Regions from separate parts of the Streptomyces sp. Q2 genome, predicted to be linked through region 3. Evidence: predicted binding sites of a transcription regulator. Region 3 holds the regulator's gene; each other region holds the start of a gene.
What was found. Region 3 encodes HrcA, which represses chaperone genes, less so after heat shock. Its sites were predicted from a motif close to TTNGCACTCNGNNNNNCNGAGTGCNAA; they were not measured.
Positions count from the first base shown of each region.

Region 1: the regulator HrcA is predicted to act here: its motif matches at 1,770-1,796, upstream of groL (chaperonin GroEL).
Region 2: the regulator HrcA is predicted to act here: its motif matches at 1,888-1,914, upstream of groES (co-chaperone GroES).

Region 1 covers NZ_JBXEJE010000019.1:28,776-32,048, reverse strand. The annotation lists gene groL (chaperonin GroEL) at 1-1,607, opposite strand, end outside; gene ACWBNA_RS21610 (cold-shock protein) at 1,928-2,134, opposite strand; gene ACWBNA_RS21605 (MoaD/ThiS family protein) at 2,566-2,841, opposite strand; gene thrC (threonine synthase) at 2,927-3,273, opposite strand, start outside.
Region 2 covers NZ_JBXEJE010000011.1:46,442-49,714, reverse strand. The annotation lists gene ACWBNA_RS13885 (polysaccharide deacetylase family protein) at 1-893, shown strand, start outside; gene ACWBNA_RS13880 (polysaccharide deacetylase family protein) at 890-1,780, shown strand; gene groES (co-chaperone GroES) at 2,060-2,368, shown strand; gene groL (chaperonin GroEL) at 2,500-3,273, shown strand, end outside.
Region 3 covers NZ_JBXEJE010000042.1:21,644-24,916, forward strand. The annotation lists gene ACWBNA_RS36915 (DUF3097 domain-containing protein) at 1-10, opposite strand, end outside; gene ACWBNA_RS36920 (MBL fold metallo-hydrolase) at 45-773, opposite strand; gene hrcA (heat-inducible transcriptional repressor HrcA) at 935-1,951, shown strand; gene dnaJ (molecular chaperone DnaJ) at 1,952-3,088, shown strand; gene ACWBNA_RS36935 (nitronate monooxygenase) at 3,270-3,273, shown strand, end outside.

The DNA.
Region 1 (3,273 bases), on a different contig from region 3:
CCCGGCATGCCGCCGCCGGCCGGGGCAGCGCCCGCCTTCTCCGGCTTGTCGGCGATGACGGCCTCGGTGGTGAGGAACAGCGCGGCGATGGAGGCGGCGTTCTGCAGGGCAGAGCGCGTCACCTTCGCCGGGTCGATGATGCCTTCGGCGATCATGTCGACGTACTCACCGGTCGCGGCGTTCAGGCCGTGGCCGACGGGCAGGTTGCGCACCTTCTCGACGATGACGCCACCCTCGAGACCACCGTTGACGGCGATCTGCTTGAGCGGGGCCTCCAGGGCCAGCTTCACGGCGTTGGCGCCGGTCAGCTCGTCACCCTCGAGGTCCAGCTTCTCGAAGACCGAGGAGGCCTGGATGAGGGCCACGCCACCACCGGCGACGATGCCCTCCTCGACGGCCGCCTTCGCGTTGCGAACGGCGTCCTCGATGCGGTGCTTGCGCTCCTTGAGCTCGACCTCGGTCGCGGCACCGGCCTTGATGACGGCCACGCCGCCCGCGAGCTTCGCCAGGCGCTCCTGGAGCTTCTCGCGGTCGTAGTCGGAGTCGCTGTTCTCGATCTCGGCGCGGATCTGGTTGACCCGGCCCTGAACCTGCTCGGAGGAGCCGGCACCGTCGACGATGGTGGTCTCGTCCTTGGTGATGACGACCTTGCGGGCACGGCCCAGGAGGTCGATGGAGGTGTTCTCCAGCTTGAGGCCGACCTCCTCGGAGATGACCTCGCCGCCGGTGAGGATGGCGATGTCGTTCAGCATCGCCTTGCGGCGGTCACCGAAGCCCGGGGCCTTGACGGCGACGGACTTGAAGGTGCCACGGATCTTGTTGACGACCAGGGTCGACAGGGCCTCGCCCTCGACGTCCTCGGCGATGATCAGCAGCGGCTTGCCCGACTGCATGACCTTCTCCAGGAGCGGGAGCAGGTCCTTGACGGAGCCGATCTTGGAGTTGGCGATCAGGATGTACGGGTCGTCGAGCGACGCCTCCATACGCTCCATGTCGGTGGCGAAGTACGCCGAGATGTAACCCTTGTCGAAGCGCATACCCTCGGTGAGCTCAAGCTCCAGACCGAAGGTCTGGGACTCCTCGACGGTGATGACGCCTTCCTTGCCGACCTTGTCCATCGCCTCGGCGATGAGCTCGCCGATCTGGGTGTCGGCGGCGGAGATGGAGGCCGTGGAGGCGATCTGCTCCTTGGTCTCGACATCCTTGGCCTGCTCGAGCAGGGCACCGGAGACGGCCTCGACGGCCTTCTCGATACCGCGCTTGAGGGCCATCGGGTTGGCGCCGGCGGCTACGTTGCGCAGACCCTCGCGCACCAGCGCCTGGGCGAGCACGGTCGCCGTGGTCGTTCCGTCACCGGCGACGTCGTCCGTCTTCTTGGCGACTTCCTTGACCAGCTCGGCGCCGATCTTCTCGTACGGGTCCTCGAGCTCGATCTCCTTGGCGATGGAAACACCATCGTTGGTGATCGTGGGCGCGCCCCACTTCTTCTCGAGGACGACGTTGCGGCCCTTGGGGCCAAGGGTGACCTTGACGGCGTCGGCGAGCTGGTTCATCCCGCGCTCGAGACCGCGCCGTGCCTCCTCGTCGAACGCGATGATCTTGGCCATGTGAAGTGGTCCTCCCGGACAGGGGGTGGATTTCTCCGGACCGCGCTGGCGCCCGCGACGGACGGCCTGCCTGCCGCGTGGTTCCTTGCCCCACATGGCCTGCGGGCCTCACCGACCCGGTCCTCGTTGTCACTCTCACCTTCAGAGTGCTAACGCCAATGATTAGCACTCGCCCCTGCCGAGTGCAAGCGCCTGCCGGGGAACGGTCCGCCCCGCGCCGACCTGTTCCGGACATGCCGAAGGGCTCGTAACCCATGACTCCCCATGGGATACGAGCCCTCCGAAGAACAGAAGAACGTCGCTGTCAGTCGGCGCGTGCTTCAGCCGGTCGCCAGTCGGACCATGTCCGCCTGCGGCCCCTTCTGGCCCTGCGAGATCTCGAAATCGACTCGCTGACCTTCCTCCAGGGTGCGGTAGCCGTCCATCTGAATCGCGCTGTAGTGGACGAAAACATCCGCACCACCGTCGACCGCGATGAAGCCGTACCCCTTCTCCGCGTTGAACCACTTGACGGTGCCCTGAGCCATGCCTAACTCCCCTATTACTGGCCCTTGCACAGATCCACACTTCGCGGATCCGGGTCAGACCTCACCCCCCACACGGTTGGGGGCGTGCGCCGGAACGCGTCGACCGCGGCCGAATGTATCTGTCCAACTGCCCTCTGCAACAGGTCAATCGGACGAGAATTCCGGACGTGCGGGGTCCGGAATGTAGTGAGAATTCACCCGAACTCAGGGCAAGTCGGGCCCCACAAAAAGCACAAAAGCCGCAAAAGAAGCACACACTTTGGCTACTTCTTATCGGGTGCAAGGGGAAACTGAAGGGCTTCCGACCCGGAGATCGGCATCGTGTTCCCCAACTGTACCGCGCTCAACCACATTGAATTGCCCCCTCCGCTTCTCTTACGGAGGGGGCAATTCGATGAACGCTCGGTAATCGAAGTTACCGACGGTAATAATCAGCCGCCGGCCACGGCCGGAATGATCGAGACACCGGCACCGTCCGGGGTGGCGGTCTCCAGCCCCTGCTCGAAGCGGACGTCGTCGTCGTTGACGTACACGTTGACGAACCGGCGCAGCTTGCCCTGGTCGTCCAGGACTCGCGCGGCGATACCGGTGTGGTTCTTCTCCAGGTCGGTGATGACCTCGGCGAGAGTGGCCCCCTCGGCGGCGACCTCGGCCTTGCCACCGGTGTAGGTGCGCAGGATGGTGGGGATGCGGACGGTAACGCTCACGATGTGACCTCCGGTCAGGGATACGGGCCTAGGGGCGCGGGGAGCTGCGCGACCAGCCCCCACCGGCCTGCAGCTTGGAGACGGACTAGACGAGACCAGCCTCGCGGAACGACTCCAGGTTCGGACGAATGGTCGCGGTCAACCCGGTCCCCGCCACCGCGTCCAACGTCTTGAGACCGTCACCCGTGTTCAGCACGACCGTGGTCTTCGTCGGGTCGAGGAGACCGCTCTCGATCAGCTTCCGCGCCACGCCCACGGTCACACCACCGGCGGTCTCCGCGAAGATGCCCTCCGTGCGCGCGAGGAGCTTGATCGCGTCCACGATCTGCTCGTCGTTCACGTCCTCCACCGCACCGCCCGTACGCCGCGCGATGTCGAGGACGTAGGGGCCGTCGGCCGGGTTGCCGATGGCGAGCGACTTGGCGATGGTGT
Region 2 (3,273 bases), on a different contig from region 3:
GAACGGTAGGACAAGCATACAAAAAGCGGTCATCGGTGACAGTGCGGCCCGGCATCGCCGTGCTCGCCGTCGTGGCCCTCCTCTCCGGCTGCGCGCAGGGCGGCGGCTCCGAGGTGCGACCGGCCCTCGGCCAGCAGCGCGCGAAGCAGGGTGGCGCGGCCAAACTGCGGGCCGCGCACCAGGCCAGGGTGGCGGCGGCGAAACGCTGGGGCCTGAGGAACGTCCCGCTCCTGCCTCCGCGCCCGCCTGCCGTCAAACCGGTGATCACCACCCGCAAGGGCTTCGAGGTGGACGGCCACGACAGCCTGCCGCCGGTCTTCACCACCGTTCCCACCAACCAGAAGATCGTGTTCCTCACCATCGACGACGGCGCCGAGAAGGACCCGGCGTTCCTGCGGATGATGAGCGAACTGCAGATCCCGTACACCGCCTTCCTCAGCGACTACCTGATCAAGGAGGACTACGGCTACTTCAAGAAGATGCAGGCCGGTGGGGTCACCCTCAACAACCACACCCTCCGCCACCCCTACCTGCCCGGGCTGTCGTACGCCCGCCAGAAGCGCGAGATCTGCGGCATGCAGGACGTGATCGAAAACCGCTACGGCAAACGCCCCGCCCTCTTCCGCCCGCCCTACGGCAACTACAACGAGGCCACTCTGCGCGCCGCCAGGTCCTGCGGCATCACGCACGCGCCCCTGTGGAACGAGGAGGTCTTCGTCGACCGCTGGGAGTACCGCGAGTGGGACCGGGAGATCCGCCCCGGTGACATCGTCCTCAGCCACTTCCGGGGCCCGGAGATGTGGAAGGGCACGATGCCGGACATGATCCGCCGCTTCCTGAACAAGATCACCAGGGAGGGGTACGCCGTGGCCCGCCTGGAGGACTACCTGTGAGATGGCGGACCCTGACGGCCGGCGTCCTCGCCACCACCCTCCTCACCGGCTGCGCCCAGTCCGCGGACCCCATCGAACGCCTCGGCGGGAAGGCGGCCCAGCGGGAGGGGTCCTACGGCCCGAGCGGGGCGGCCGAGGCGGAGGGGCCGTACGGTCCGGAGGGCGCGGGCTCCCGCGATCCGGAAGGCGAGGGCCCGTACGGTCCGGAAGGCGCGGGCGAGCGGCCGTACCGCCGGTGGGGGCTCGCGGCCCCGCTGCGTCCGGCGCCGAAGCCGGCCGCCCGGCCCCCCGCCGCGCGCCCGGGCCGACCGCCCGTCCTCGACCGCGTCCACACCGCCGACCGGGTCGTCTTCCTCACCTACGACGACGGCGCCGAGAAGGACCCGCGGTTCGTCGACATGGTCCGTGAACTGCGGCTGCCGGTCAGCATGTTCCTCACCGACAGTGTCGTCGGGCCGGGATACGGCCACTTCGCACGCCTCCGGTCCGTCGGCGCGAGCATCCAGAACCACACCCTCGACCATCCCGCGCTGCGCGGGCTGCCGTACGCCGGCCAGCGCGCCGAGATCTGCGGCCAGCAGGACAAGCTCCGCTCCCGCTTCGGCATCCGCCCCCGCCTCTTCCGCCCGCCCTACGGCACGTACGACGCCACCACCCTGCGCGCCGCCGCCGACTGCGGCCTCTCGGCGGTCGTCCTGTGGCGGGCCTCGGCGGAGAACGGCGAGCTGACCTTCACCGAGGGCGCGAGCCGCCTGCGGCCGGGCGACATCGTCTCGGTGCCCTCGGGCGAGCCGACCGACGACACGCTGACGCAACGGACCATGCGACTCCTGCGGGAGATCCAGGGGAAGGGGCTGACGGTGGGCCGGCTGGAGGACTACGTCTAGGCCGGCTTCCCGGCGCCGGTGCGGGCCCTGGGCGCGCGGCAGGGATCCACGGCGGGCGCCCCGGCGGCCAACGCCAGGTGAAATCCACTCCGCCGCGCCGCACCGCATTGGCACTCCGCTTGACCGAGTGCTAATCGCAGTCATAGTCTCGGACCTGGCACTCCCCCCTGGAGAGTGCCAACTAGCGACGGGCAGGTCCGGCACCCGCGACGACGGATCGACCTGGTCGCCACCTCAGACAGTTAACCCCGTGAGATCTCCGAAGGGGGAGGTCGGATCGTGACGACCACCAGCTCCAAGGTTGCCATCAAGCCGCTCGAGGACCGCATTGTGGTCCAGCCGCTCGACGCCGAGCAGACCACGGCCTCTGGCCTGGTCATCCCGGACACTGCCAAGGAGAAGCCCCAGGAGGGCGTCGTCCTGGCCGTGGGCCCGGGCCGCTTCGAGAACGGCGAGCGACTTCCGCTCGACGTCAAGACCGGCGACATCGTGCTGTACAGCAAGTACGGCGGCACCGAAGTGAAGTACAACGGCGAGGAATACCTCGTCCTCTCGGCTCGCGACGTACTCGCGATCATCGAGAAGTAATTCACCTCGCTTCGCCTCACCGCGAAGCACATTGCTTGAGCTGCGCCCCTGGCCCCCCGCGATCACTCCATGAGCCGGGCGCCGGGGGCGCGGCTAATTTCACCTAGATTTCCGAGAGGGCTCACGCTCCCATGGCGAAGATCCTGAAGTTCGACGAGGACGCCCGTCGCGCCCTCGAGCGCGGCGTCAACAAGCTCGCTGACACGGTCAAGGTGACGATCGGCCCCAAGGGCCGCAACGTCGTCATCGACAAGAAGTTCGGCGCCCCCACCATCACCAACGACGGCGTCACCATCGCCCGCGAGGTCGAGCTCGAGGACCCGTACGAGAACCTCGGCGCCCAGCTGGTGAAGGAGGTGGCGACCAAGACCAACGACATCGCGGGTGACGGCACCACCACCGCCACCGTGCTCGCCCAGGCGCTCGTACGCGAGGGCCTCAAGAACGTCGCCGCGGGTGCCTCCCCGGCGCTGCTGAAGAAGGGCATCGACGCGGCCGTGGCCGCGGTCTCCGAGGAACTCCTCGCGACCGCCCGCCCGATCGACGAGAAGTCCGACATCGCCGCCGTGGCCGGGCTGTCCGCCCAGGACTCGCAGGTCGGCGAGCTCATCGCCGAGGCGATGGACAAGGTCGGCAAGGACGGTGTCATCACCGTCGAGGAGTCCAACACCTTCGGTCTGGAGCTGGACTTCACCGAGGGCATGGCCTTCGACAAGGGCTACCTGTCGCCGTACTTCGTGACGGACCAGGAGCGCATGGAGGCCATCCTGGAGGACCCCTACATCCTCATCAACCAGGGCAAGATCTCCTCGATCCAGGACCTGCTGCCGCTGCTCGAGAAGGTCATCCAGGCGGGTGCCTCCAAGCCGCTGCTGATCATCGCCGAGGACGTCGAGGGCGAGGCC
Region 3 (3,273 bases):
ACTGGCGCATTCGGATGACGATAGGAGAAGACGACGCGGGGCCGTCACGACACGCCGAAACGCTCGGCCAGGGCGTCCCGCTGCGCCCGGACGAACGCCGCGTCCACCACCGCTCCGTGACCGGGCACGTACCGCGCGTCCTCGCCGCCGAGTTCCAGCAGGCGGTCGAGGGCGGCCGGCCAGTGGGACGGTACGGCGTCGGGGCCCGCCTGGGGTTCACCGGACTCCTCGACCAGATCGCCGCAGAAGACCACCTCCGGCGAACCGGGGACGAGGACCACGAGGTCGTGGGCCGTGTGGCCGGGGCCCACGTTCGCCAGCAGGACCTGGCGGCCGCCGCCCAGGTCGAGCGTCCACTCGCCGGAAACGTGGTGGCCGGGGACCGGCAGGGCGTCGACGGCCTCGTCGGCCAGGTGCGCGTCGAGCCCGTTGCCGACCGCGTCCGCGCGCAGTTCCTCACGCCCCTGCCGGGCGGTGAACACCGTCTCGACGCCGACCGCGCCGAACACCTCCGCGCCCGCGAACGCCGCCGCCCCGAAGACATGGTCGAAATGCGGATGCGTCAGCGCGAGATGAGTCACACGACGACCGGCGAGTTCCTGTGCCCGAGCCCGCACCCGTGCCCCCTCCGCCAGGCTCGACCCGGCGTCGATCACCAGGGCCGTGCCCGCCCCGACGACCAGCCCCACCGTGCAGTCCCACACCGGCAGGCGGCACCGGCCGACCCCGGCCGCCAGCCGCTCCCACCCCAGCTCTTCCCAAGTCACCGTCATACCGCGACGCTAGCGGGGAAGCCTCCACGGGCACGGCATCGCAGGCCCGGCCTTGCCCCGGGCGTACCCCACGGCCGTACACTGGCCGGGGTGCGCTGGCACTCGGATGTGACGAGTGCCAGGCGAAGCGCCAAGGGGTCGACTTTCTGGAGGTGTGCGCGATGCTGAGTGAACGCAGGCTCCAGGTGCTGCGCGCCATCGTCCAGGACTACGTCGGCACCGAGGAGCCGGTCGGCTCCAAGGCGCTCACCGAGCGGCACAACCTCGGTGTCTCGCCGGCGACCGTGCGCAACGACATGTCGGCCCTGGAGGACGAGGGGTACATCGCCCAGCCGCACACCAGCGCGGGGCGGATCCCCACCGACAAGGGCTATCGGCTGTTCGTCGACAAGCTGGCCGGCGTCAAACCGATGACCGGCCCGGAGCGGCGCGCCATCCAGAACTTCCTGGACGGCGCCGTCGATCTCGACGACGTGGTGGCGCGGACCGTACGGCTGCTCGCGCAGCTGACGCGGCAGGTCGCCGTCGTGCAGTACCCGTCGCTCACACGGTCGACGGTGCGGCACGTCGAGCTGCTGTCCCTCGCCCCCGCGCGCGTGATGCTCGTCCTGATCACGGACACGGGACGGGTCGAGCAGCGGATGGTCGACTGCCCGGCGCCGTTCGGCGAGGCCTCGCTGGCCGACCTGCGGGCGCGGCTCAACAGCCGGATCGCCGGCCGTCGCTTCGCCGACGTGCCGCATCTGGTGGAGGACCTGCCCGAGGGTTTCGACGCCGAGGATCGCGGCACCGTCTCGATGGTGCTCTCCACCCTGCTGGAGACGCTCGTCGAGGAGAACGAGGAGCGGTTGATGATCGGCGGCACCGCCAATCTCACCCGCTTCGGACATGACTTTCCCCTCACCATCCGGCCCGTCCTGGAAGCCCTCGAGGAGCAGGTCGTGCTCCTCAAGCTCCTTGGCGAGGCGGGAGATTCGGGCATGACCGTACGCATCGGTCACGAGAACGCCTACGAGGGACTCAACTCCACTTCGGTGGTGTCGGTCGGCTACGGTTCGGGCGGCGAGGCAGTCGCCAAGCTCGGCGTGGTCGGACCGACCCGCATGGATTACCCGGGAACGATGGGAGCGGTACGCGCAGTGGCACGGTACGTCGGACAGATCCTGGCGGAGTCGTAAGTGGCCACGGACTACTACGCCGTTCTCGGCGTGCGCCGCGACGCGTCGCAGGAAGAGATCAAGAAGGCCTTCCGGCGGCTCGCACGCGAGCTGCACCCGGACGTCAACCCCGATCCGAAGACCCAGGAGCGGTTCAAGGAGATCAACGCCGCCTACGAGGTGTTGTCGGACCCGCAGAAGAAGCAGGTCTACGACCTCGGCGGGGATCCCCTGTCCCAGGCGGGCGGCCAGGGCGCGGGCGGCTTCGGAGCCGGCGGCTTCGGGAACTTCTCGGACATCATGGACGCCTTCTTCGGTACGGCGTCCCAGCGGGGTCCGCGCTCGCGCACCCGGCGCGGCCAGGACGCGATGATCCGGCTGGAGATCGAGCTCGACGAGGCGGCCTTCGGCACGACGAAGGACATCCAGGTCGACACCGCGATCGTCTGCACCACCTGCAGCGGCGAGGGTGCGGCACCGGGGACCTCCGCGCAGACGTGTGACATGTGCCGCGGTCGCGGTGAGGTGTCGCAGGTGACGCGGTCCTTCCTGGGCCAGGTCATGACCTCGCGCCCCTGCCCGCAGTGCCAGGGCTTCGGCACGGTCGTGCCGACGCCGTGCCCGGAGTGCGCCGGCGACGGCCGCGTCCGGTCCCGTCGGACCCTGACCGTCAAGATCCCCGCCGGTGTCGACAACGGCACCCGCATCCAGCTGGCCGGCGAGGGCGAGGTCGGGCCCGGTGGCGGTCCCGCCGGCGACCTGTACGTCGAGATCCACGAGCTGCCGCACTCGCAGTTCCAGCGGCGGGGTGACGACCTGCACTGCACGGTCACCCTCCCGATGACCGCGGCCTCCCTCGGCACCAAGGTCCCGCTGGAGACGCTGGACGGCCTGGAGGAGGTCGACATCCGGCCCGGCACCCAGTCCGGCCAGTCGATCCCGCTGCACAGCCGGGGCGTCACGCACCTGCGCGGCGGCGGACGCGGTGACCTCATCGTCCACGTCGAGGTGCAGACCCCGAACAAGCTCGATCCCGAGCAGGAACGTCTGCTGCGCGAGCTGGCCAAGCTGCGGGGCGAGGAGCGGCCCACGGGGCAGTTCCAGCCGGGACAGCAAGGGTTGTTCTCGCGGTTGAAGGACGCGTTCAACGGTCGTTGACGGGTGGCGGCGGAAGGCTGTTCCTCGCCCCCGCCGCCCCTTCCCGTTCCCGTCCCTGGAGGCTGCGCCCCCAGACCTCCGCTTCGGTCCTGAACGGGCCTCGTCCTCAAGCGCCGGACGGGCCGATGCCAAGGGGAAGGGTCGATTCGGACTTGTTCGGAGGACGTGACAACATGCCGTCATGT